2 regions of the Marinomonas profundi genome follow, and region 1 is predicted to be linked to the other one. Evidence: predicted binding sites of a transcription regulator. Region 1 holds the regulator's gene; the other holds the start of a gene.
The links. The regulator FliA, encoded in region 1, starts transcription of late flagellar genes. The targets are predictions, from matches to a motif close to CTAAAGTTNNNNNNNNNNCNGCCGATA.

Region 1 (11,803 bases):
GTCGACATTGTTATTTGGTCGTTTGTTTTTGTTAGTCTTGCGCTGGTGTTGATTGCGGCGATTGATGTGCCGTTTCAGGTTTGGTCTCATAAGGAAAAGCTAAAAATGACCAAGCAGGAAGTAAAAGACGAGTTTAAACAGCAAGAAGGTGATCCTTTGGTGCGTGGCCGAATACGTCAGATGCAACGACAGGCGGCAATGAATCGAATGATGTCTGATGTGCCTCAGGCTGATGTTATTATTACCAACCCAACACACTTTTCTGTGGCTCTCAAGTACGATCAAACCAGTGGGTCCGCGCCTGTTTTATTGGCTAAAGGCGGGGACTTTATTGCCTTGAAAATTCGTGAAGTGGGCAATCACTATGATATCCCTGTGATACAATCCCCCACCTTGGCGCGTGCGGTTTACCATCATACGGAAATCGGTGAAGAAATCCCTCAGGGGTTGTTTAAGGTGGTTGCTCAGTTGTTAGCGTATGTGTATCAGTTGCGTAATGCCCGTACTGGGGCGCCGAGGCCCGACGTTATGCCCAATTTGGATGTGCCCGATGAGTTTCAGTGGGATGGTAATTAATCATATGTTTTTTTATAGAGATGTTTTGTGAATTTTGACCGTGGTCGGCTTACAGGGCAAGTTCAAGGTGTTTTTCGAGGGAATCTAGGCGTTCCTATTTTATTGTTGTCGCTTTTGGCGATGATGATTTTACCTATTCCTGCCTTTCTTCTGGATGTTCTTTTTACCTTTAATATTGCGTTGGCTATTGTTGTATTGCTGGTGGCGGTGTATTCCCTACGCCCTTTGGATTTTGCTGTTTTCCCGACGGTTTTATTGATTTCTACCTTGATGAGGCTGGCGCTCAACGTGGCCTCAACGCGAGTGGTTTTGCTGGATGGACATGAAGGTAGCGATGCGGCAGGTAAGGTAATACAAGCCTTTGGTGAAGTGGTGATTGGCGGCAACTATGTTGTTGGTTTTGTGGTGTTTGCTATCTTAATGATCATCAATTTTGTGGTGGTGACAAAAGGGGCGGGGCGTATTTCTGAAGTGAGTGCGCGTTTTACCTTGGATGCTATGCCGGGCAAACAAATGGCCATTGATGCGGATTTGAATGCCGGGATGATAGACGCGGATCAGGCTAAGATTCGACGTACAGAAATTGCTTCAGAAGCTGAATTTTATGGTTCTATGGACGGTGCTTCGAAGTTCGTTAAAGGGGATGCGATTGCTGGGTTGTTGATCCTTGGGATTAATATTATTGGTGGTTTGTCCATTGGTATGGCGCAACATGACCTTTCGTTTACGCAAGCCATTGAGCGCTATTCTTTATTGACGATTGGTGATGGTCTGGTGGCTCAGTTGCCTTCTTTGATGTTGTCCACGGCGGCGGCGATCATGGTGACTCGGGTGAATGAGTCGGGAGACATGGGGACGCAGGTGATGGGGCAAATGTTTGGCTCATCAAAAGCGCTATATGTCGCCGCTGCTGTCATGACTATCATGGGTGTCGTGCCAGGCATGCCGCACTTTTCCTTTTTATCATTGGCGGCTTGTTTGGGAGGATTGGCGTATTTTCTTGATCATCAAAAAAAGCAAAAGTCAAAACAAGGGCAAAAAAATGCCAGCAAATCGCCTTCTGATAGCCCGTCAGCTTCAGAAGTTAGGGATTTGAGTTGGGATGATGTCGCGCCGGTAGATATGCTGGGTTTGGAAGTGGGTTATCGTCTTATTCCTTTGGTGGATAAAACGCAAGGTGGCGAGTTGTTGGCGCGGATTAAAGGGGTGCGCCGTAAACTTTCTCAGGATCTGGGCTTTTTAGTGCCGAGTGTGCACATTCGCGATAATTTGGATTTAATGCCAAATGCGTATCGTGTGACGCTAATGGGGGTGAGTCTGGCTGAGGCTGAAGTGCATCCAGATAAAGATTTAGCGATTGATCCTGGGCAAGTATTTGGCACGGTTGATGGTATTGCGGGCAAAGATCCATCATTTGGCTTGGATGCGGTTTGGATTGATCCAAAGAAGCGCGATCAAGCGCAAACTTATGGCTACACTGTGGTTGATGTGAGCACGGTGGTGGCGACACATATTAATCAGATCATGCACAAACACGCTTATGAGCTTATTGGTCATGATGAAGTTCAGCAATTGTTAAGTTTGTTGAAGCAGTATAATCCTAAGTTGGCGGAAGAGTTGGTGCCCAACACTGTGCCATTGAGTGTGCTTTTGAAAGTGTTGCAGAACTTGCTAATCGAGGGGGTGCCGCTTCGAGATATGCGCACCATTGCTGAAGCAATAATGGGGGTGCAGCCTAAAACTCAGGATCCGATGATATTGACTGCGGCGGTTCGAACCTCTTTGTCTAGATTGATTATTCAGACGTTGGCAGATGGTGTTGAAGAAATTCCTGTATTGACTCTTGAGCCTCAGTTGGAAAAAATGTTGATGCAGACGGTTCAGCAGAGTCAGCAGTCTGGCATTAAAAATGAAGAGGCGTTGATTTTGGAGCCGCAAATGGCTGAGCAGTTGCAAGCTTCTTTGCGCCAGTCGGCTGAGCAGCAGGAGGCGATGGGGAATACGCCTATTTTAATTGTCTCGGCGCCCATTCGTCCGATGTTAGCGCGTTTTATGCGTTATGGCGTGGTCAATATGGCGGTTCTTTCTTATCAAGAAGTGCCTGACCATAAACGCATTACGGTGGTCGGTGTTATTGGTCAGTAAAAAACGTCTATTAATGCTCTCTATTGCGTCTGTATTTATTTGAATCTTTCGGGTAAGCTATGGATTTGTAAGAAAAATACACTGGAAGGATTAAGTTATTCATGCAAATTAGGCGGTTTCGAGCACCTGACATGCGGCAAGCGATACGGAAGGTTCGTGATGCTGTGGGCCCTGATGCGGTCATTTTGTCAAATCAGCGTCTGCCTACCGGTGAGATAGAGATAGTTGCGGCTTTAGATTACGATGGGTCTTTACCTTCTAGCATGGTGTCTAAAAAGCCTGCTGTAGATCGTTCAGAGCGATATGCTGACCCTAGTGTTAATTATTTGCAGCGTATCGAAAAGGCTAAATTACAGACGGCTCCACCTGCGATGTCTGCTCCCTCAGCTCAAAAAACGACACCACCAACTTCTTTCGAAATGCCTCCATTGTCTGAAGATGAAAAAGATCCCGTAGTTGAAGAGGCTCTTTCTATTCGTAATAATGATAGTACGAAGCAGCTACGAGAAATGGAAATAGAGCTGCAAAAAGTACGGACTTTACTGGAAGAGAGAGAGCGAAATGAAGCGCGTTCGAATGCCAAAGAGGGCATGGTTGAGGCACGCGCTCGTGAAAAGTTGAAAGGCTTAGGTTTGTCTGATTTTGTGGTCTCAAGATTGATTGATGATATTGATTTGAGAGGGCGAGAAGACGACTGGAATCGCTTGTTGGCGCATTTAGCAGATTACATTCCTACCCGTTCTAGTGCATCAGAGCTGCGCGGTTGTATTGCTTTTATGGGGCCAACAGGGGTGGGGAAAACAACCACCATCGGCAAAATCGCGGCTCAACATGTATTGAAGCACGGAACCGAAGGCGTGGCTCTTATCACAACAGATACTTACCGCATCGCTGCCCATGAACAATTGAGAACATTTGGTCGCATATTAAATGTACCTGTTGAAGTGGTGAATGAGTACTCGGATTTAAATGAGGTGTTGGCAAAATATGCGAACTATTCTCTAGTGTTGGTTGATACTGCTGGTATGAATCCTAGAGACTCAAATCTTGAGCGCCAACTATTAATGATGAAGCGTGCTAGAGCCAATCTTAAAAAATTATTGGTGTTGCCTTGCACTAGTCAGCGACAAGTGTTGAAGACAGTTGTGGATGTCTACTCGCAAGTGCAGTTAGATGGGTGTGTTTTAAGCAAATTAGATGAATCTGCTTCACTTGGTGAAGCAATTAGTGTAGTTATTGAGGAAGGTTTACCAGTCGTGTATATCGCTGATGGTCAGCGCATTCCCGATGATATTGAGCCTGCGCGAGCCCATAATATAATCAGCCGTGCTGTGTATACGGCTGAGCACTATAGTCAGCTTTATGGGGCGTTAAAGTACGGCAGTTAATAAAAAAATGTTATTACTGAAAGCGTTACGCCAAACTATGTAGTACAGTGGATTGGCGCAACTAACTTAAATGGTAAAGGTTGCTTAGACTATTTTATGCAGACCAAAAACGGATACAGCACATACTCAAAAAAGGCAACGCTTCCGATTGATGCGATTGTTGAACAATATGGGTATTTGGTGAAAAAAATTGCCTACCATCTATTGGCACGTCTGCCAGATAGTGTTGATGTGGATGATTTGACTCAAGCTGGCATGATGGGGCTGATTGAAGCGTACAAACGTTTTGAGTCCACCAAAGGCGCTAGTTTTGAAACATATGCCGGTATTCGCATTCGTGGCTCCATGATGGATGAAGTCAGGAAAAGTGATTGGGCTCCTCGATCCGTCAGACGAAATGGTAGAGCCGTCACTAATGCGATAAAAGAATTAGAGGCAACTTTGGGCCGAGAGGCTTCAGATATGGAGGTGTCGGTTCATATGGGCATTACTATGGATGAATATCATGAAATGATACATTCATCCATGTCGACCCAGTTGTTTAGCTATGAAGAAATGCTAGACTCTGACTCTAGCCACTTAGACAGTGTCGAAGCTGAAGCTGGCAGTGCACCCTATTCTCTCGTTGAAGAGGATGGCTTTCAGCGTCAACTTGCGCAAGAGATAGAAGGACTGCCCGAGAGGGAAAAATTAGTATTATCGTTGTATTACAATGATGAGCTTAACTTGAAAGAGATTGGCGCTGTGTTAGGTGTCAGTGAATCAAGGGTGAGTCAAATTCATGGTCAAGCGGCTATACGCTTGCGAGCAAGATTAAGTGATTGGCGAGATTAAATTATGAGTTGTGAAATAGTACCGTTGGGGTGTGGAGGTCGCATTGGATAAAAACATGAAGATCCTGATTGTTGATGATTTCTCGACAATGAGACGAATCATTAAAAACTTACTGCGGGATTTAGGGTTTACCAATACAGTTGAAGCGGACGATGGAACAACCGCGCTGCCTATTCTTCAGGGTGGAACCATTGATTTTCTAGTGACCGATTGGAATATGCCTGGCATGACCGGTATTGAGTTACTTCGAGCGGTTCGCGCAGATGAGAAATTAAAAAGCATTCCTGTTCTTATGGTAACGGCGGAAGCCAAGCGTGACCAAATTATTGCGGCGGCACAAGCTGGCGTAAATGGTTATGTCGTGAAACCCTTTACCGCGGTAGCTCTCAAAGAAAAAATTGAGAAAATATTCGAACGAATAGATGCGGCCAAATAGGGAATTTAGATGCCAAACGTTTCAGGATCTGGTTTAGTAGAGTTTGAAAATCTTGTTAAAGACGGCGCTGTTGAGCTTTTAAACCATATAGAAGTAGGCGACTTCAGTGGCGCGATTAAGATAATCCAAGAGCTAAGCGAGGCTCGTCACAGCAGCTTCTATAATGAAGTTGGTTTTTTAACGCGAAGTTTGCATGATGCTATTCGTGATTTTCAAGTTGACTCAATGGATTTGGTTATTGGTGAAGGAGGCGACTCTGCCACTAAAATCACCGATGCGTCAGATCGATTGAATTATGTTATTGAAACAACCAGTGCCGCTGCCAATAAAACCATGGATATGGTGGACAGCAGTGTCCCTGTTGCCAGTGAACTACAATCTCAAGCTAGAGCACTGCGAAAAGATTGGGGGCGTTTAATCCAACGGGATTTAACACCACAAGAATTTCGAGACTTATATAAGCGCATTGATGTCTTTTTGTCATACGCAGACGACAGTGCCACCACTTTGCATTCAAACCTCAACACAATTCTTCTAGAGCAAGGTTATCAAGACCTAACGGGTCAAGTTATCGCTAGAGTGAATGATTTAATTCGAGATGTAGAAGAAAAACTTGTGCATCTCGTTGCTGTTGCTGGACGCGTTGATAGTATCTCCGGGATTAAACATCAAGAGAATGAGTCTGAACACGATGACACTCGTGGACATGGCCCAGCTATTAATAAACAAAACAACCCTGAAGTACTGAATAGTCAAGACGAAGTAGACGACTTGCTATCAAGTCTTGGTTTCTAGAAGGAGCTGAGGATGAGTTTCGAGGTCGATGAAGAGATTCTACAAGATTTTTTGGTAGAAGCTGGTGAAATTCTAGAGCAGCTTTCCGAGCAATTAGTAGATTTAGAGCAAAACCCTGACGATAAACAGCTGCTTAATGCTATTTTTCGTGGCTTTCACACTGTCAAAGGTGGTGCAGGGTTTTTACAATTAACCGCGTTGGTTGATTGTTGTCATTACGCGGAAAACGTATTTGATATCTTAAGAAATGGTCAGCGTAAAATAGACTCTGATTTAATGGACATTGTGTTGCAGGCGCTTGATGCTGTAAATGAAATGTTCGATGCTGTTCGTGCTGGCGCTGAGCCAGAACGTGCTTCACCAGAGCTGATCGCAGCGCTCGCTGCATACGCCAAGCCTCCGACAGCGGAAGAGCTTGCTGGGCATAATGAAGATGAGATTGAAGATGTTGCTGAAGAGCAAGATGACGTAGAGACAAATGCAACAGAAGAGACATCGAATCTGGATGAACCAGTTGATATTTCGGATGATGAGTTTGAATCCTTGTTAGATGCTTTGGCAGACACTCAACCCGAAGATTCGCCAAAAGTAAGTGACACAGCGAAAAACAACAGCGCTAATCAGTCAGATTCAGCTAAGCCTGATAGATCCGATGATGAAATTACAGAAGATGAGTTTGATGCACTATTAAACCAGCTGCACGGTAGTGGTGCGCCTGGTCTTGGTGATACGCCTGCCGAAAAAGACACGGCAAGTTCCTCAGATGAAATTACGGAAGATGAATTTGAAGCCTTGCTGGATAAGCTGCATGGCGAAAGTGCATCAAGTGAAAAAGACGAGCAAAAAGCACCTAGATCGGCGGATAATGCTAATCATTCTGGTCGTGATTCGTCAGTAGATGCAGCGTCGGATTTAATTACAGACGACGAATTTGAATCTCTACTTGACAGTTTACAAGGTAAAGCTGGCGCGAAAAAGGCTGAAGACGCCACGCCTAAAGCCGCACCGAAAGAAACGTCAAAGCCGAAAGTAGCGCCAAAAGCACCTGTTAGGCCAGCGGCTAAAGCCCCAGAGCCACAGGAAAAAGATGCAGATAATGTAAAAGAAAAGACAGCGAATTCACCCGTTACCCAAGAAGCGACGGTGCGTGTCGATACTAAGCGTCTAGACGATATAATGAATATGGTTGGTGAGCTGGTATTAGTTCGTAACCGTTTAGTTCGTTTGGGACTGCAAAGTGACGACGAGTCCATGGGGAAAGCCGTGTCCAACTTGGATGTGGTGACTGGGGATTTGCAGAACGCGGTCATGAAAACGCGTATGCAGCCTATCAAGAAAGTGTTTGGGCGCTTCCCGCGAGTGGTTCGAGATCTTGCTCGAAACATGAAGAAAGAAGTCAGTTTGATTCTTCGCGGGGAAGAAACAGATTTGGATAAAAACCTCGTAGAGGCGTTAGCCGATCCACTGGTTCACTTGGTGCGAAACTCAGTAGACCATGGTGTGGAAGCACCAGACGTTCGTGAGGCGAATGGTAAACCGCGAGTGGGAACCGTTGTGCTGTCTGCTGAACAAGAAGGCGATCATATTTTGCTCTCCATCGAAGATGATGGCGCGGGTATGGATCCAGGCTTGTTGCGCAGAAAGGCCGTTGAAAAAGGGTTAATGGACACTGATGCGGCAGATAGGTTGTCGGATGAAGAAGCCTTTAATTTAATCTTTGCTCCAGGGTTTTCTACTAAGGTAGAAATTACCGATGTGTCTGGCCGTGGTGTTGGGATGGATGTGGTGAAAACCAAAATATCTCAGCTTAATGGTACGCTGCAAATTAAATCGGTTCTTGGCCAAGGCTCTCGATTCATTATTAAAGTGCCTTTGACACTGGCGATTATGCCTACCTTGATGGTGACTTTATCGGATCAAGCGTTTGCTTTCCCGTTGGTTAGTGTGAATGAGATATTTCACCTGAACTTGAAGAAAACCAATGTGGTAGATGGTCAACAAGTCGTTGTTATTAGGGGCAAAACGCTCCCTATCTTTCATCTTAAGAATTGGTTGATCAAAGGCAGTAACAAAGACAATCTACCGACCGAAGCTCACGTTGTCGTTGTTCAGGTAGGAATGAGTGAAGTGGGTTTTGTTGTTGATCAGTTAGTCGGCCAAGAAGAGGTGGTTATAAAACCATTAGGGAAAATGTTGCAGGGTACTGCCGGAATAGCAGGCGCAACAATTACTGGTGATGGTCGTATTGCATTGATTCTGGATGTACCTAGCATGCTGAAAAGTTATGCATCTAGATAGTAGGTTTTTCATTTAGGGGATGTGATATGCCTGTTAAGGTGCTGGTTGTTGATGATTCTGGTTTCTTTCGGCGACGGTTGGTTGAAATTTTTGAAGCTGACCCCCGACTAATTGTTGTAGGCACTGCAAATAATGGCAGGGAAGCGATAGATAAAGTGCAATCTTTATCACCAGATGTCGTCACAATGGATTACGAAATGCCTGTCCTAGACGGCATTGCCGCTGTTGTGAATATAATGAAGCTTAAGCCAACACCTGTGCTGATGTTTTCTTCATTGACTCATGAAGGTGCGAAAGTCACTCTTGATGCTCTGGAAGCGGGTGCGGTTGACTTTATGCCGAAGAATTTTGAGGATATTTCTCGAGATTCAGCGGTCGTTAAGCGCGCATTAGTGGAACGAGTGTTAACGGTTGCACGAACGCGTTTAGCGGGAAGTCGAGGCCCGGTGGCGGCGCTTGCTCCACGAGAGGCGCCTAAGCCTATTGTGACTGATCGTGGTGTGATTATTCCACGAGTTAGAAAACGCGTCAGCTTGGTTGCTATCGGTACTTCAACAGGTGGTCCGATGGCGCTGCAAACGGTGTTGACAAAACTTCCTAAAAACTTTTCAGCCCCGCTGGTGTTGGTGCAGCATATGCCTGCTGCTTTCACTGGTGCGTTTGCAGAACGTCTGAACAATATATGTCAGATTACGGTGAGAGAGGCTCAGGATGGTGATCGTCTAGAAGCGGGGGTGGCCTTGCTCGCCCCGGGCGGCAAACAGATGATGATCGATTCTAGAAACGGCGGCTGTGTCCGTATTCTTGATGGCGATGAAAGACTTAATTATAAGCCTTCAGTCGATGTGACATTCGGCTCTGCATCAAAGTGTTACCCAGGTAAGGTGTTATCTGTGGTGATGACGGGAATGGGCGTTGATGGTCGAGAAGGGGCGCGTATGTTAAAAAGTTCAGGCTCAAGAGTCTGGATTCAGAGTGAAGAGTCTTGCGTTATTTACGGCATGCCAATGGCAGTAGAGAAGGCAAATTTAGCCGATGATATTATTGACTTAGAGCATATTGGTGAACGTATTGCACGTGAGGTCAGTTAGTGGATTTTGTCACCTTAGCTGGCCTTCTCATTGCCTTTAGTTCTGTATTTCTAGCCAACTGGTTAGGAGGCGGCGAAGTCGTCCTCCTGCTAAACCTTCCTTCTGCCATCATCGTTATTGTTGGCAGTATCGGTGCCTCATTAGTTCAAAGTAGTATCCAAGAAGCAACGCGCGCGCTTATTTTGCTGAAATGGAGTCTTTTCCCCCCTGTTTATGATTTTCATTCTGCTCGAGCCTCTTTAAATAACCTTGCCCATAAAGCCAGAAGGTTATCATTATTGGCGTTGGAGTCTGATATTGATGCGATGGGAAGTCGCTTTTCGTCACGTGCCTTACAAATGGCGATAGATGGAACGGACCCCGATTTATTGGCCGATCGGCTGCATGATGATGCGGTTCGTATTTATGATAAACGCATGAGAAGCGTGTCTTTTATTGAGTCTATTGGCGGTTATGCTCCTACGTTGGGAATTATGGGGTCAGTCCTTGGGTTAATCCAAGCCATGGCAAATTTAGACAGTCCAGAAGCATTAGGTCATGGTATTGCGGTGGCATTTGTTTCTACGCTTTATGGTCAGGGCTTTGCAAACTTGATCATTTTCCCTATTACTAAAAAGCTCACCAATTATGTGGAAAAAGAGCTGCTATACCATCAGTTACTGGTTGATGGTATCTGTGGGATTGCAACAGGCAAACATCCATATCGATTAGAGCTTGAGTTAAACACTTATGGGTGACACGCCGACTCGATCATCAAGGCGTCGTCGGGTGATCAAATCACACCCTTCTAGCGCACCAGGTCGAGACCGTTGGGTGCTGTCTTATGCCGACTTTATTACCTTGTTGTTTGCTTTTTTTGTGGCGCTGTATTCTATTTCGTTGAAAAATACAGGTGACGAACAGCGCTTAAAGGAAACACTTCGAGGGGTTTTTGATGCGGTTCAGAAATCGGTCAAACCAATTAATATTGGTGAGCCCATCGTGGGCGAGCCAAAAGATGTCGAAGTGATCGACGCCAAGCCAATTCCTGCCGCCGTGCCTACCATCGAAGAAAATACCTCTTCCTCCGTTTATGCTTTATTGAGCCAAGTCGTTGAAAATCAATTTTCAGGTTTGCATCAAGCGGGCCAAATTTCAGTAACTGAATCGACTGACTGGGTGAGTTTAGAGCTAAAATCAGGTCTATTATTTGGTCAAGGTGAGTATGATTTGACCAACGAAGCGGTTGCGTTATTAATGACCATTGCGAATGTGTTGAAGGCCTATCCATCCGCTATTTTAGTGGAGGGGAATACGGATGATTTACCGGTGAACTCTCGACGTTTAATCTCTAACTGGCATTTATCCAGTATGCGCTCTTCTTCTGTCGTGGACGAATTGATCTATCGAGGTGTTGATCCATCAATGATCGCGCCTATCGGCTTTTCCAGTGAGCAGCCTAAAGTGCGAAACACAAACGACTTTGCTCGTCAGCAAAATCGTCGGGTGATTCTGCGTATTAGTAAGCGCAACGCGGATAATCTTCATGATTACTTGTTTAAATAGCCGATTACTGTATATGATTGCAAATAATTCGTAAGCAAAATAATAGCATAGGAATATCAGGGGAATCAGAGTGCACATTTGGGCAGTGGCAAATCAAAAAGGTGGTGTTGGCAAAACAACCACGGTTGTTTCCCTAGCGGGTTTGTTGGCGGATGCTGGCCATCGGGTGTTAATGATTGATCTTGATCCACATGGTTCATTAACCAGCTATTTTCGTTTTGACCCTGATACCATTGAAAAAAGTGCCTATAACCTTTTTCAAAACGCTGGAAAAATACCAGAAGGCTTGGCCGCTTCTTTGATTTTAGAAACTGGCCATCCAAATTTGTCTTTAATGCCTGCTTCTACGGCGTTAGCCACCTTAGAGCGTCACGCACAATCTCAGGGTGGGATGGGCTTGGTTGTCTCAAAAACACTGACGATGTTATGGGACGACTATGACTATGTGTTAATTGATAGCCCTCCCGTGCTGGGGGTTTTGATGATCAATGCGTTAGCGGCTTGCCAGCAACTTGTCATCCCAGTTCAAACAGAATTTTTAGCGATTAAGGGTTTGGAACGCATGGTTAGAACGTTAACCATGATAAATCGAGCGAGAAAGCGCCCTGTGCCATTTGTGATTGTGCCCACGTTGTTTGACCGACGCACTCAGGCATCCAACAAGAGCCTGCGCAGTTTAAAAGATACCTATGAAG
Region 2 (11,803 bases), 1.7 Mb from region 1:
ATCAGCGTCCTCAGACGGCATTATCTCTACTAGGTAGTTAATGATAAAAATGGCATGACGTGAAGCGGCACTAGATTGCGGCTTCTCCAAAGTATTCGAGTTTATTCTCGGATTATGGGCAACTTCTCTCTCCTAGAGGTGCCTTTTAAGCCGGGTGATTTTTTTCACCTGGCTTTTTTTTGCCTAAATAACGCGATATTGCGTTGTTGTTTGACGGTAATGGGGGGAAGGCTTATGCCATAGCGGATTAATGGGCAAATTGAGCGACGTGAGCGCGCGCTGTTTGTTCCTGATTGGCTTTGAGATGGGCTTTGTTAATGATGACAGCCAGTTAATGAATTTTTCGACAGTGAGGTATTAGGCGACGAAAGTATGTTTAGGCGTTTTTTTATGAGCACAAATGTTTTCAGGCTGTATTGGTTTGAGTCATGTCTATTTGAGTCATGCTATTAGGCCTTGCCTGTTTAGAGCGGCTGCTTAGGGCGTGCCTGTATGGGCGGCATTTGTTTGGATCACATCTAGGTTGTGAGCATTACTTGAACTTCTAAAAAGTAACCGGCGATAGATTTCTATTGTGGTTACTAAGCAGTTTGGGCGTGTGAACGGCGGTGTCTTGTTAGGAAGTTATTTTCTGGCGGTAGGCGTATGGGTGAATGAAAAATACACGGTATAAAACGAGGCTTTATTTTTGTTTGCCATATAACGCGCAAAGGTACTGTTGTGCTCGGTTTTTTGCCTATCTAAGAAATGGCACAGCACAGCTGCGTCTTGTTTTTTGTGTATGGGCTTTTGCTGTTGTATGGCCGCTTGTGTCTTTGTGTCTTTGTGCCTTTGTGCCTTTGTGCCTTTGTGGATATTGGTTTTGTTGGTGATGTTTTGTGGGTGGCAATTTTTTGTCACTTTGTGTCGTTGGTTTGTTTTTGTGGCGCTATTTTGCCACTTGGCTTTTTGCCGTTTTCGAGAGAGCGGGCCTCAGTGTTATTCAGATCAAAGGCTTTTTGTCAGCTCATTGTAGAAATACGAATGTTAAAGGTGTTTTAGGGTGTGTTTTTAGGTTAATTGACGTGAAAACACCGTTTTTTGGAAAAAAGAGTAAAAAAATTTAATTATTATTTACTCTTTTAAAACAACCAGTTAGGCAGTTTTCTGCCTCTTGAAGGGATATTTTTTTCCGCTTTGTGGAAAAAAATATCCGAAATTGACTAAAGGTTTTCAAAGTCTTGTCGAAAACCTTATACGATCTGCTTTTTATTGCAGGATTTAATAAAACCTAGGAGGCTATAATGGCTCTATACGTAAATACGAATACGTCATCTTTAAGCGCACAGCGTCAGTTGATGAGCTCAGCAAAATCTTTGGATACTTCTTTCGAACGTTTGTCTTCTGGTTTGCGGATTAACAGTGCGGCGGATGACTCGGCAGGGTTATTGATCTCTAACCGTTTGACCTCTCAGGTCAATGGTTTAAACCAGTCTGTGCGAAACGCTAATGATGGTATCTCTTTGGCTCAAACCGCTGAGGGTGCATTAGATGAAACATCTAATATGTTGCAACGTATGCGTACCTTGTCTATCCAGGCAGCAAACGGGTCAAACTCAGATAAAGACCGTGCAGCGCTTCAGCAAGAAATGGGTCAACTATCAACCGAAATCAACCGTATCTCTTCGGATACAACATTCGGTGGTGAGAATTTATTGGATGGTACTTACACTGGTATTTTCCAAGTAGGTGCGGACTCTAATCAAACCATTAGTTTTAACTTAACGGATGGTGGTGTTACTAATTCCATTGACTTCGCGGGTAATGCTGGCTTCACTATGTCCGGTTTATCGAGCAGTGCGAGTACAGCACAAGTGAGTGTAACAAGCGCTTCTGTATCGACTATGGCAAATGCGCAAAGCATGATCGATGTATTAGACACCATGATTTCTGCCGTTGACTCAAAGCGTGCCGAATTGGGTGCGATTCAAAACCGTTTTGGCTCTACTATCAGTAACTTAAGTAACGTCACAGAAAACGTATCGTCTGCTCGTTCTCGTGTACGTGATGCTGACTTTGCGGCAGAAACGGCGGAGCTAACAAGCTCTCAGATTCTTCAGCAAGCAAGCTCATCTATTTTGGCTCAAGCGAACCAACGTCCACAAACCGCTTTGTCTCTTCTAGGCTAAGCGTTAGTGGTAGCGGAAAGCTGGGACGTTGTCCCGGCTTTTGTCTATCCGGAGAAACTCTGTTATGTCCATTAATGTCAGTGATTTTTCTAAGCAGGGTATTCCATACTCTTTAAGACCTAACGAACAGCGCGCCGCAGAGGATTTTGCTGCACTGCGTCAGAGTAATGCTAAAGTTGTCCAAAATACCGCCGATAGCAACAAAGCGGATAGGGACAATAACCCGTCTCATTTCTCGAACTTATCGGCACCGGTTGAGCCTAATGATTTAAAGGCAATGAATAAAAAGCTGTCCCAGTTAAATGTGCATTTAACCTTTGAAATGACAGAAGACCGAGCACAAAATATTGTAAAAGTATTGGATCAGTCAACAGGGGATGTAGTTCGTCAAATTCCGACAGAAGAGTTTCTTAAAATGTCTGAGAGAATTGATGCTATTATGAGCCAGTTGAGTGATATCAAGGGAACCTTGGTAAACAGTGAGGTTTAACTAGACATAGATAGAAAGCGTTAGGAGATAAAGTTATGGCGGTAGGCTCTTTAGGGGCGGGATCTGGTATAGACCTAGAGTCTCTAGTAAAGCAAATGGTAAGTGCTCAAAAAGACGTCAAGGTTAAACTTTATCAAGATAAAATTAATGGCTATGAGGCTGAATTTTCTGCTTTAGGCCAAGTCGGTTCTGCTATTGATAACTTTAAAAGCTCAGTGCAGGCACTGAATAATGACGACCTTTTTACTGGGCGCGATGCTAAAATTGCGCAAAAAGAAGGTGAAGAAGTTGTTTCTATTACCACAGATAACACGGCTTCGAATGGCTCTTATGCGATTGATGTCAATCAGTTAGCAAAAGGCAGCCGTATTATGTCTGCGCAAGGATTATTTTCCTCTGCGGATGAGGTCATCACCAAAGAAGACGCACAACTTATTTTTAAGGCTGGCAGCCATGAATTCTCTATCAATGTTGATGCCGGCACGACCCTATCTGAATTACGTAACCAGATTAATACTTCCGAAGACAACTTTGGCGTATCAGCGAATTTGATTGATGACGGCAATGGCAACCTATTTTTTACCGCAACATCCTCTATTCAGGGCGCTGGTAACACGCTCAAAATTAGTAACACGTCTATTGTTAGAGATGAAGATGGCAATATTATCGACAACAGCAAAGACGCCATCGACGTAAAAGATCCTATTGAAGAGCAAGACGCCGTTGAAAAAAGCAACGAGGTAGCGGATGACGCTAAGCCAGTTGACGAGCCTGACGAATTGGATTTGGAAGGCGATGATGTCGACTTTGCCAACGATGGCCCTATCCCTGCTGATGAAGAAAAAGACATTGCAGAAACAGCCAGTGCCGCAGATATTGAGCCTGTCGAGATCGAAACAGACGACACCGATAACACGGAGGTCGCTCCATTCGCAGCTGGACTTACGTTAGACAGTGTTTCCACCGAAGGCATGACGGCTGGTTTGTATGCTCCTCTAGGGGAAGAAGCGCGTGACGCGGTGATTACCGTTGATGGTATTCAAATTCGTAATCAATCAAATACCTTTGATGACGCGGTCGCGGGGTTGTCCATTGAGGCGTTAGCGCCAACGGACAAAACCACCAAGGTTGACATCAGTTTTGACCAGAAAACCGTACAAGAAACCATTGAAGCCTTTGTTGCCTCTTACAATGACATGGTCGGATTCTTACAAGCCAGTACCGACAAAGATGCGGTTTTAAATGGCAACAGTATGATTCGTACACTGCAATCATCCTTGTCTACCCAATTAATGAGCAGTCATGGTGAGGCCGGAACCTTCACGTCTGTTTTTGATTTGGGCATCAAAATGGACAACAAGGGCATGCTAAGTTTTAACAATGCTAAATTCGACGATGCCATGAAGCGGGGCTACAGTGAAATTGCCCCAATGATATCAGGAAAAAATGGTCTGGCTCAGTCACTGGAAAATTTGCTAAGCAGCTATACGGGTTCAGCTGGAATGACAAACACATTAAAGGATTCGCTGACTCGGTCGATAGATAATACAGAAGAGACATTGGAAGCGTATGAAGATCGGATGGTTCGTTATGAAGAATCACTTCGCTCTAAGTTTGCTGGTTTGGATTCTCGCTTGGCCAACATGAATGCGCAAGGCGGCTATCTAAATTCTGTATTAGCGAAAATGTAAACGGTTTTAAACAGTAATACTCGAATTAATGGGGTTGTGTATGTACAAGAGTAAAGGGATCCAAGCTTACAGAAAGGACTCAATTAAGTCCGATTTAGCATCGGCTGATCCTCATCGCGTCATTCAGCTCTTGATGCAAGGGGCGCTTGAGAAGTTAGCCCTAGGAAAGGGCTGTATTGAACGTTCGGACTGGGAAGGTAAAGCCGCCGCGTTAACGCGAGCGAGCGAAATTATCAATGCGCTAAGAGACGCGCTAGATAGAGATGCTAACCCAGAGTTGGTCGATAACCTTGAGTCGCTTTACGAATACATGATGGTTCGAATTACTGAGGCCAGTGTGACCAAAGACACGGCTATTATCGATCAAGTAATGGGGCTTATTTTACAAATCAAAGGCGCTTGGGATCAAATATCCACATTGGATAAGCAAGTCGCTTATGGTGGCCAAACTGAGGCTCGGGTAGGGGTTGTTTAATGTTCGATTTGTCACACTTAACGACGTTGAGTGCTGCACTAGAACAAAGCCTCATCGACAACGACATAGAAAAAATTCAGCAGCTATGTGAAGACAATGATGGCTTTATACACACTATAGAGCCACTGACTGACCCCAAAGCGAATGAACAAATCAGACAGTTTATCATGACACATCAAGCCGCCACGCGACTGATTCGAGATGTGCATGCAGAAATGCAAAAACAACTTTACCGAACGAATAAAACCCGCAAGGGTGTGAATAAATATAAAGGCGTGAAACATGCAAAATGAGGAAGTTTTATCCTCTCTTGATCAGGCAGAAGCGTTTGCTGCTTTGTTTGAAAGAGGTGCAGCTCGCCTCAAAGAGAACGATAGTGAGTTAACTGAGCGATACGTAAGAAACATGACGGTATTTTCTCAAGTCATGCCTCATATTTTTGAATCCTTCCAACATTACCAACCTAAAAAACGCCATATTTATATGGAAGAAGAGGGCGGACTTAACCTTTATCGGGAAGATGTCGGTGTCCCGCTCTTTTCGGCTCAGCCAAGAGCGCAGGCGGCAGAGAAAATTGCCCAAGCCTTAAAAAAACCGAATAAAACCCTACTTAACTTAGAGCGCACGGCGAAGCATCCAAGTCGTCACGTTTTTTACAGCAATAAAATACTCGATCAAATCGAGCAACAATCGCAGGCGTTGCAACCGCAAGAAGGTTGGCCTGAGTTCGTCGGATCCACAATATTGTTTGGTGTTGAGTTTGGTTATCAGCTCGAAATACTGCTGGCACAGCGCTCCATTAAGCATTTGTATTTGTATGAACATGATTTGGACTTCTTTTATTATTCGTTGTTCGCCATTGAGTGGGGCAATATTTTAGACCTATGCAATCGTGATGGACGCACGATTCATTTTTTCCTTGGCGTTAACCCCGAAGAATTTACTGAAAAATACCTCCACCAGTTAGAAGAAAATGGCTTTTTTATGGCGCCAGAAACGTATTTGCATGTTTCTTATAGCAGCCCTGAAAACGACCTAGCGATTGCGTATTTTAAGAAACACTATGCTCGTCAAGTCATGGGGTGGGGATTTTTTGATGATGCTTTAATTGGCATTGCGCAGGGGCTTAAATCGCTCCCTAAAACCAAAATAGCGCATTTTCAAGGCCGCGAAGCGTTGCCTAAATGGGTCGCCAATATTCCGGTTTTTATTTTAGGCAATGGTCCTTCTCTTGATCAGGGGATTGAGTTAGTCAAAGAAATTCGTGATCAGGTGTTGTTGATCTGCTGCGGCTCCACTATTAACACGTTGAAAAAATTAGGTGTGACGCCTGATATTCATGTAGATATTGAGCGCCTGAAACAAACGGTTGATAAGTTTTCATTTTTGGATCAAGACTACCTAGACAAAATCTGGGGGTTGTCTGTCAATGTTATGCACCCCGGCCTGTTTGATTGTTTTAAGCGCTCGGGCATGGCAATGAAACCCGGTGAAGCGATTACGTCACTTATGTTGTCCCAAGCGCGGGCACATGGCGATGATAAAGAATATGTGCAACTGAATTATTGTAATCCGGTCGTGGCAAACTTAGCCTTGTCTTATGTTCACCTGTTTGGTTTTAACACTGTGTATTACCTTGGTGTGGATAATGGTTTCAAAGACAAAGGCAGCCATCACTCGGTGCACAGTGGGTACTATAAAGACGGTAAAGAGTCTGGTTTTCAAACCTTCCAAGAAGCCAAGTTAGTGAAACGAGAAGGGAACTTCGGCGGTACGGTTTACGCGACGGGTATTATGGATACGTCACGAGTTCAGCTGGAGACGTTGACTCGGCAATTAAATAAGCGTCGAAATTTTGCCAGCTATAACTTGTCTGATGGGGCAAAAATCGAAGGCGTAACACCGCTCCTTATTGATGATGTATTGATCATAGACCCGAAAATTGATCACGCCAACGTTATTGATATTTTAGAAAGCGTGTATTTCACCGACCCACCAGCGGCTTTATTGGAGCAATCTGCGCAGACGCTGATTTCTATTGACGACTTTCGTACCATCAGTCGAATGTTGCAACAAGGTTGGGACGAAACGGTTGTCACACGCCAGCAAGTGTGTGATTTGTTGTGGTCTCATCATCGAAAAATCTATTTTTTGAAAGGCAGTATTCACCGTCATATTTACGATTTATTAATTGGTTCTTTTACTTACTCTGCGTTTTTGATTGTGCAGTTTCTATTCAAGTATCAGGACGAGGCCGAAACCGTGGCTCGTGCTCGTCATTTGTTTGAGCCTTGGTGCGAGTTTCTGGAAGAAATGCCTAGCATGTTGCAACAGGCTTCTGAGTATGTTGATCAGGGCAACGATCATCTCATCACTTTTTACAATGGTTGATTTTTATTATGTTCGAGCAAACGCCTTTTATTATTGCTGAGTTATCAGGCAACCATGAGCAAGATTTTGAACTCGCCAAAGCCATGATACACGCCGCGGCAGACGCAGGCGTAGACGCCATAAAGTTACAAACTTACACACCAGACACCATGACGCTCGACGTACGTCATGGTGAATTCATGGTTTCGGAAAGCGATAGTTTATGGCGCGGCAGCAATTTGTATGATCTTTATGCCAAGGCATCGACTCCTTGGGAGTGGCACAAACCCTTATTTGAATTAGCTGAATCCTTGGGATTAGTGGCCTTTAGCTCGCCGTTTGATTTGAGTGCGGTGGCTTTTTTAGAAAGCCTCAACGTACCCTTATACAAGATAGCCTCCTTCGAGATGACCGACATTCCGCTGATTCAAGCTGTCGCGCGAACGGGTAAACCAATCATTATGTCGACCGGCATGGCAAGTGAAGACGAAATCGCGGACGCCGTGGCGACGATTCGAGCGATTGGCGATAACCCATTAACCTTGCTCAAATGCACCAGTACTTACCCGGCGAGAATAGAAGATTCCAACCTGGTTACCATGGCGGATTTAGCCGCGAAAACGGCTTGTCCGGTTGGCTTGTCTGATCATACCCAAGGTCTTGGTGCGGCGGTCGCGGCAACGGCACTGGGCGCGACCGTGATTGAAAAACACTTTGTGTTAGATCGTAGCGCGGGGGGCGTAGACGCGGCGTTCTCTATGGAACCGGAGGAAATGAAAGCCTTGGTAATCGCCTGTCGTGCAGCAAAAGCCGCCCTTGGCTCTGTTACTTACGGTGGCTCAGACGCAGAACAAGCGGCGAAAAAATACCGTCGCTCTATTTATGTGGCGATGGACTTACCCGCCGGGACGGTTCTGACTGCCGCGCATCTTAAAATCATTCGCCCATCGTTTGGTCTTGCGCCTAAGCATTGGGCCGATGTCTTGGGCAAAACCTTGTCTATGGACGTGCAAAAAGGCCAGCCGCTTGCTTGGGATATGATGGCGTGAAAGCCTTGGTGCGAGCCGATGCCTCGGTCGAGATCGGCATGGGGCACAGGGTTCGCTGCCAAGCCTTGATTCACGCCTTTACTCAATTAGGCTGGCAATGCCAGTTCGTCGTGGATCGCCGTTATCAAGCATTTGCCTCGCCAGACGATGTTTTTATTGCCACGGAGGCGCAATTCTGGCGATTAGCCGAACAGGCGGATCTCGTCATATTGGACCATTATGGTTACGCTGCTGATGCCATTACCCAGCTCTATCAACATCAGGCAAACCTTCTGGTGTTGGATGACATGAACGATAGGGGCGAATTTCCCGCCAAGTGGTTATTGAATCCGTTACAGCAAGACTATTCCAAGTTAATTGAATACCCTCTCATTGGCAGTCAATACGCGTTATTAAGACCGGCTTTTCAAGCTTCCCACATTGACCACAGCTCACCGCAACGACTGCTTGTTACCCTAGGGGGAACCGACCCCTTGATGCTGACGCTCCCTATTTTAAATACCTTGTTGGCGTCCGGTTTTCCAACGGAATACATTCAGGTGCTATTGGGCGCGAATGCTAAAAACGCCGCTCAAGTGATCGCGTTTTGTGATGATAATCGCATCGCCTTCGAGCAAGGTTTAGCGGATGTCACGCCATTGATGAAACAGGCCAAAATGGCGATTTCTGCCGCGGGTGGCACCTTGTTTGAGTTAGCTTGTCTGGGCGTGCCGACGGTCTTTGCTCAAGTGGCGGAGAATCAAACGCGCTCTTTAGAGCAGCATGTGCCACTTGATTGGTGTTGTTCGGTGCGCTTTGATACTGTGCCGGAAGCGGCTCGACAACAGCGAGTTGCGCGGTTAGTGGAAGAGGTGAATCGCCGTTGGTTGGACCTTCAATGGCAACAAAACGCCCGCCAAACGGCGCGTCGCTTGGTTGATGGCGCGGGAGCGGAACGTGTTGCTAGAGTGATTAGCGATTTTTTTGAGACACAGTAAAGATTGGAACTGAAATTGGAACTGAAATTAAAGTTCAAAGGTTCAAATCCGCCGCTTGTTTCAATAGCATGATTTGCGTTAAACGCAGCCAATCTTCCTCTGTGTCTAAATCCTGAATTCTATGTCTTGGTAGGAGTAAGGGCTTAGATTGTGGCCCGAATATTTCTTGATCAAACCAGCTTTGCGTGCTTGCCCAATAAAATTGCCCCGCATCGTGGATCGCTTCGACTAGGTCTTGTGAACGCTTGCCAATATGTTCAGGAAACATAGGCGCTAAGTCACCCTTGTCGTTGAGATGAAGCGCTCGCTGAATGGGGAAGGCAAAGGTAGTGGCGGAAAAACAAAATGCGGTGCTGTGATCGAGTTGAGCCAAACCTTGCTGCAAATCTTTAGGGGTGAGCAGCGGGCAAGTCGCGTAAATCAGACAGCCTTCATCGGGCGTTTTGCCTTCTTCACTCAAAAACCGCAAGGCATGTTGCATAACCGGCGTGGTGCCCGTCATGTGATCGGCCAAGTCTGCAGGGCGTAAAAAGGGTGTCTCAGCGCCAAATTGGCGGGCGACGTCGGCAATCTCTGTGTCGTCGGTAGACACAATCACTCGGTCAAACAAACCAGAAGCCATCGCAGTTTCAATAGAATAAGCGATCAAGGGTTTGCCATCTAATAAGCGAATGTTCTTTCTGGGAATGCGTTGAGAGCCACCTCGAGCTGGAATCACCGCGACTCGATAACGTTTAGCTGAATGATCGTTGTCTTGTAGACGACTGCTGTTTTGTGAACAAAAGCTGTCTTGCATGGTTAGGCGCTCATGACACGGTTGGCGATCAAGGCGTGCTTTAAAATCAGCGCGACTCGCTCTTGTTGAGCCAAGGTTAGATCGGCAAAAAGCGGCAAACTGAGCGTGCGAGCGTAGTAATCTTCTGCCATTGGAAAATCGCCTTGCTTGAACCCCAACGCCTGATAATAAGGCTGTAAATGCACAGGAATATAATGCACCTGAGTGCCGACGCCAGCTTGACGCAAACTATCAAACACGCCTTTTCTGGCTGCTCTATTGTGTTCTGGTAATAAAATCGGATACAAATGCAGTGCTGAGTCGCTATCGTCCGCTTGATAAGGCAAGGTGATAGAGAAACCTTTTAATAGTGCCTCGTAATGAGCGAACTGTTGATGACGACCCTCGATGAAATCATCCAAACGCGATAATTGCGACAAACCTAGTGCCGCTTGCAATTCCGTCATGCGGTAGTTAAAGCCCAATGTGTGCTGTTCATAATACCAATCGCCCGGCATCTGAGTGAGTTCATCGGGGGATTTGGTCGTGCCTTGCGAAGCATGAGTGCGCATGTGTTCGGCCAAGTGTTCGTCATTGGTCACCGCCATGCCACCTTCCGCCGAGGTAATGATTTTCACTGGATGAAAGCTAAAAACGCAAATGTCGCTACATTGGCCATTGCCAACGTATTCGCCTTGGTATTTTGCACCAATCGCATGGGAAGCGTCTTCGATGATGCGAAAGCCGTATGCCTTGGATAAGGTGTGAATCGCTGCCATATCGCAAGATTGACCGGCGAAATGTACTGGTATGACGACTTTAGGTAGCGTGCCTGTTAGCTTAGCGGCCTGTAGCTTTTCTGCCAATTTGTCCGCGCACATATTATACGTGCGCGGGTCAATATCGACAAAATCCACCTCAGCACCGCAATAACGTGCGCAATTGGCCGACGCAATAAAGGTATTGGGGGACGTCCACACCCTGTCGCCAGCGCCAACCCCTAATGCTAAGCAAGCGAGATGCAGGGCAGACGTCGCACTGTTCGCTGCCACGCCATAGCGAGCGCCTACTTTTGTGCAAAGGGCGTGCTCAAATTCGCTGACACAAGGGCCTTGGGTTAAAAAGTCAGAGCGCAGCGACTTTACTACCGCCGCGATGTCCTCTTCGCTAATGGATTGACGACCGTAAGGGATAAAATCAGTGTGCATCATCGAAGGTTAGAATCTCTTCAATACTCAAAAAGTGTGGGTTACTGCCAGATTGATATTCGTAACCTGGTTCAACCAATGTACCGATCTCGTCTAAACGGCTGTGCGCAAAATCCATATCGTCCTGATAAAACTTGATGCTGGGTGAAATCACATAGTGATTGTCGAATTCATAGGTGTGGTACGAATCATCGCTCGGACACATGACTTCGTGAAGTTTTTCGCCCGGACGAATACCGACGTCTCTGGTGGAAATATTAGGCGCGTAAGCAGCGGCTAAATCCATGATGCGCACAGACGGGATTTTAGGGATGAAGATTTCACCGCCGTGCATGCGTTGGAAATTTTTTAATACAAAATCCACGCCCATCGGTAAGGTGATCCAAAAGCGTGTCATCTCAGGGTGGGTGATGGGGATAGATTCTGCGCCTTCGGCTACCAGCTTTTGGAAAAAAGGCACCACCGAACCACGAGAGCCAACCACGTTGCCATAACGAACCACAGAAAATCGTGTGCGGCCTTGGCCGACCATGTTGTTTGCGGCGACAAATAGCTTATCCGAAGCGAGCTTGGTGGCGCCATACAGGTTGATCGGCGCGG

Region 2: the regulator FliA is predicted to act here: its motif matches at 1,203-1,229, upstream of J8N69_RS11790 (flagellin N-terminal helical domain-containing protein).

What each region holds. Positions count from the first base shown of each region.
Region 1 covers NZ_CP073013.1:761,386-773,188, reverse strand. The annotation lists gene flhB (flagellar biosynthesis protein FlhB) at 1-576, shown strand, start outside; gene flhA (flagellar biosynthesis protein FlhA) at 604-2,721, shown strand; gene flhF (flagellar biosynthesis protein FlhF) at 2,823-4,109, shown strand; gene J8N69_RS03570 (RNA polymerase sigma factor FliA) at 4,206-4,943, shown strand; gene J8N69_RS03565 (chemotaxis response regulator CheY) at 4,999-5,379, shown strand; gene J8N69_RS03560 (protein phosphatase CheZ) at 5,389-6,174, shown strand; gene J8N69_RS03555 (chemotaxis protein CheA) at 6,187-8,472, shown strand; gene J8N69_RS03550 (protein-glutamate methylesterase/protein-glutamine glutaminase) at 8,499-9,563, shown strand; gene J8N69_RS03545 (flagellar motor protein) at 9,563-10,300, shown strand; gene J8N69_RS03540 (OmpA family protein) at 10,332-11,108, shown strand; gene J8N69_RS03535 (ParA family protein) at 11,179-11,803, shown strand, end outside.
Region 2 covers NZ_CP073013.1:2,500,646-2,512,448, forward strand. The annotation lists gene J8N69_RS11780 (flagellin N-terminal helical domain-containing protein) at 1-41, shown strand, start outside; gene J8N69_RS11785 (hypothetical protein) at 625-900, opposite strand; gene J8N69_RS11790 (flagellin N-terminal helical domain-containing protein) at 1,284-2,168, shown strand; gene J8N69_RS11795 (flagellar protein FlaG) at 2,233-2,658, shown strand; gene fliD (flagellar filament capping protein FliD) at 2,694-4,349, shown strand; gene fliS (flagellar export chaperone FliS) at 4,390-4,824, shown strand; gene J8N69_RS11810 (hypothetical protein) at 4,824-5,117, shown strand; gene J8N69_RS11815 (motility associated factor glycosyltransferase family protein) at 5,107-7,215, shown strand; gene pseI (pseudaminic acid synthase) at 7,224-8,243, shown strand; gene J8N69_RS11825 (PseG/SpsG family protein) at 8,225-9,220, shown strand; gene pseF (pseudaminic acid cytidylyltransferase) at 9,255-10,016, opposite strand; gene pseC (UDP-4-amino-4,6-dideoxy-N-acetyl-beta-L-altrosamine transaminase) at 10,019-11,206, opposite strand; gene pseB (UDP-N-acetylglucosamine 4,6-dehydratase (inverting)) at 11,193-11,803, opposite strand, start outside.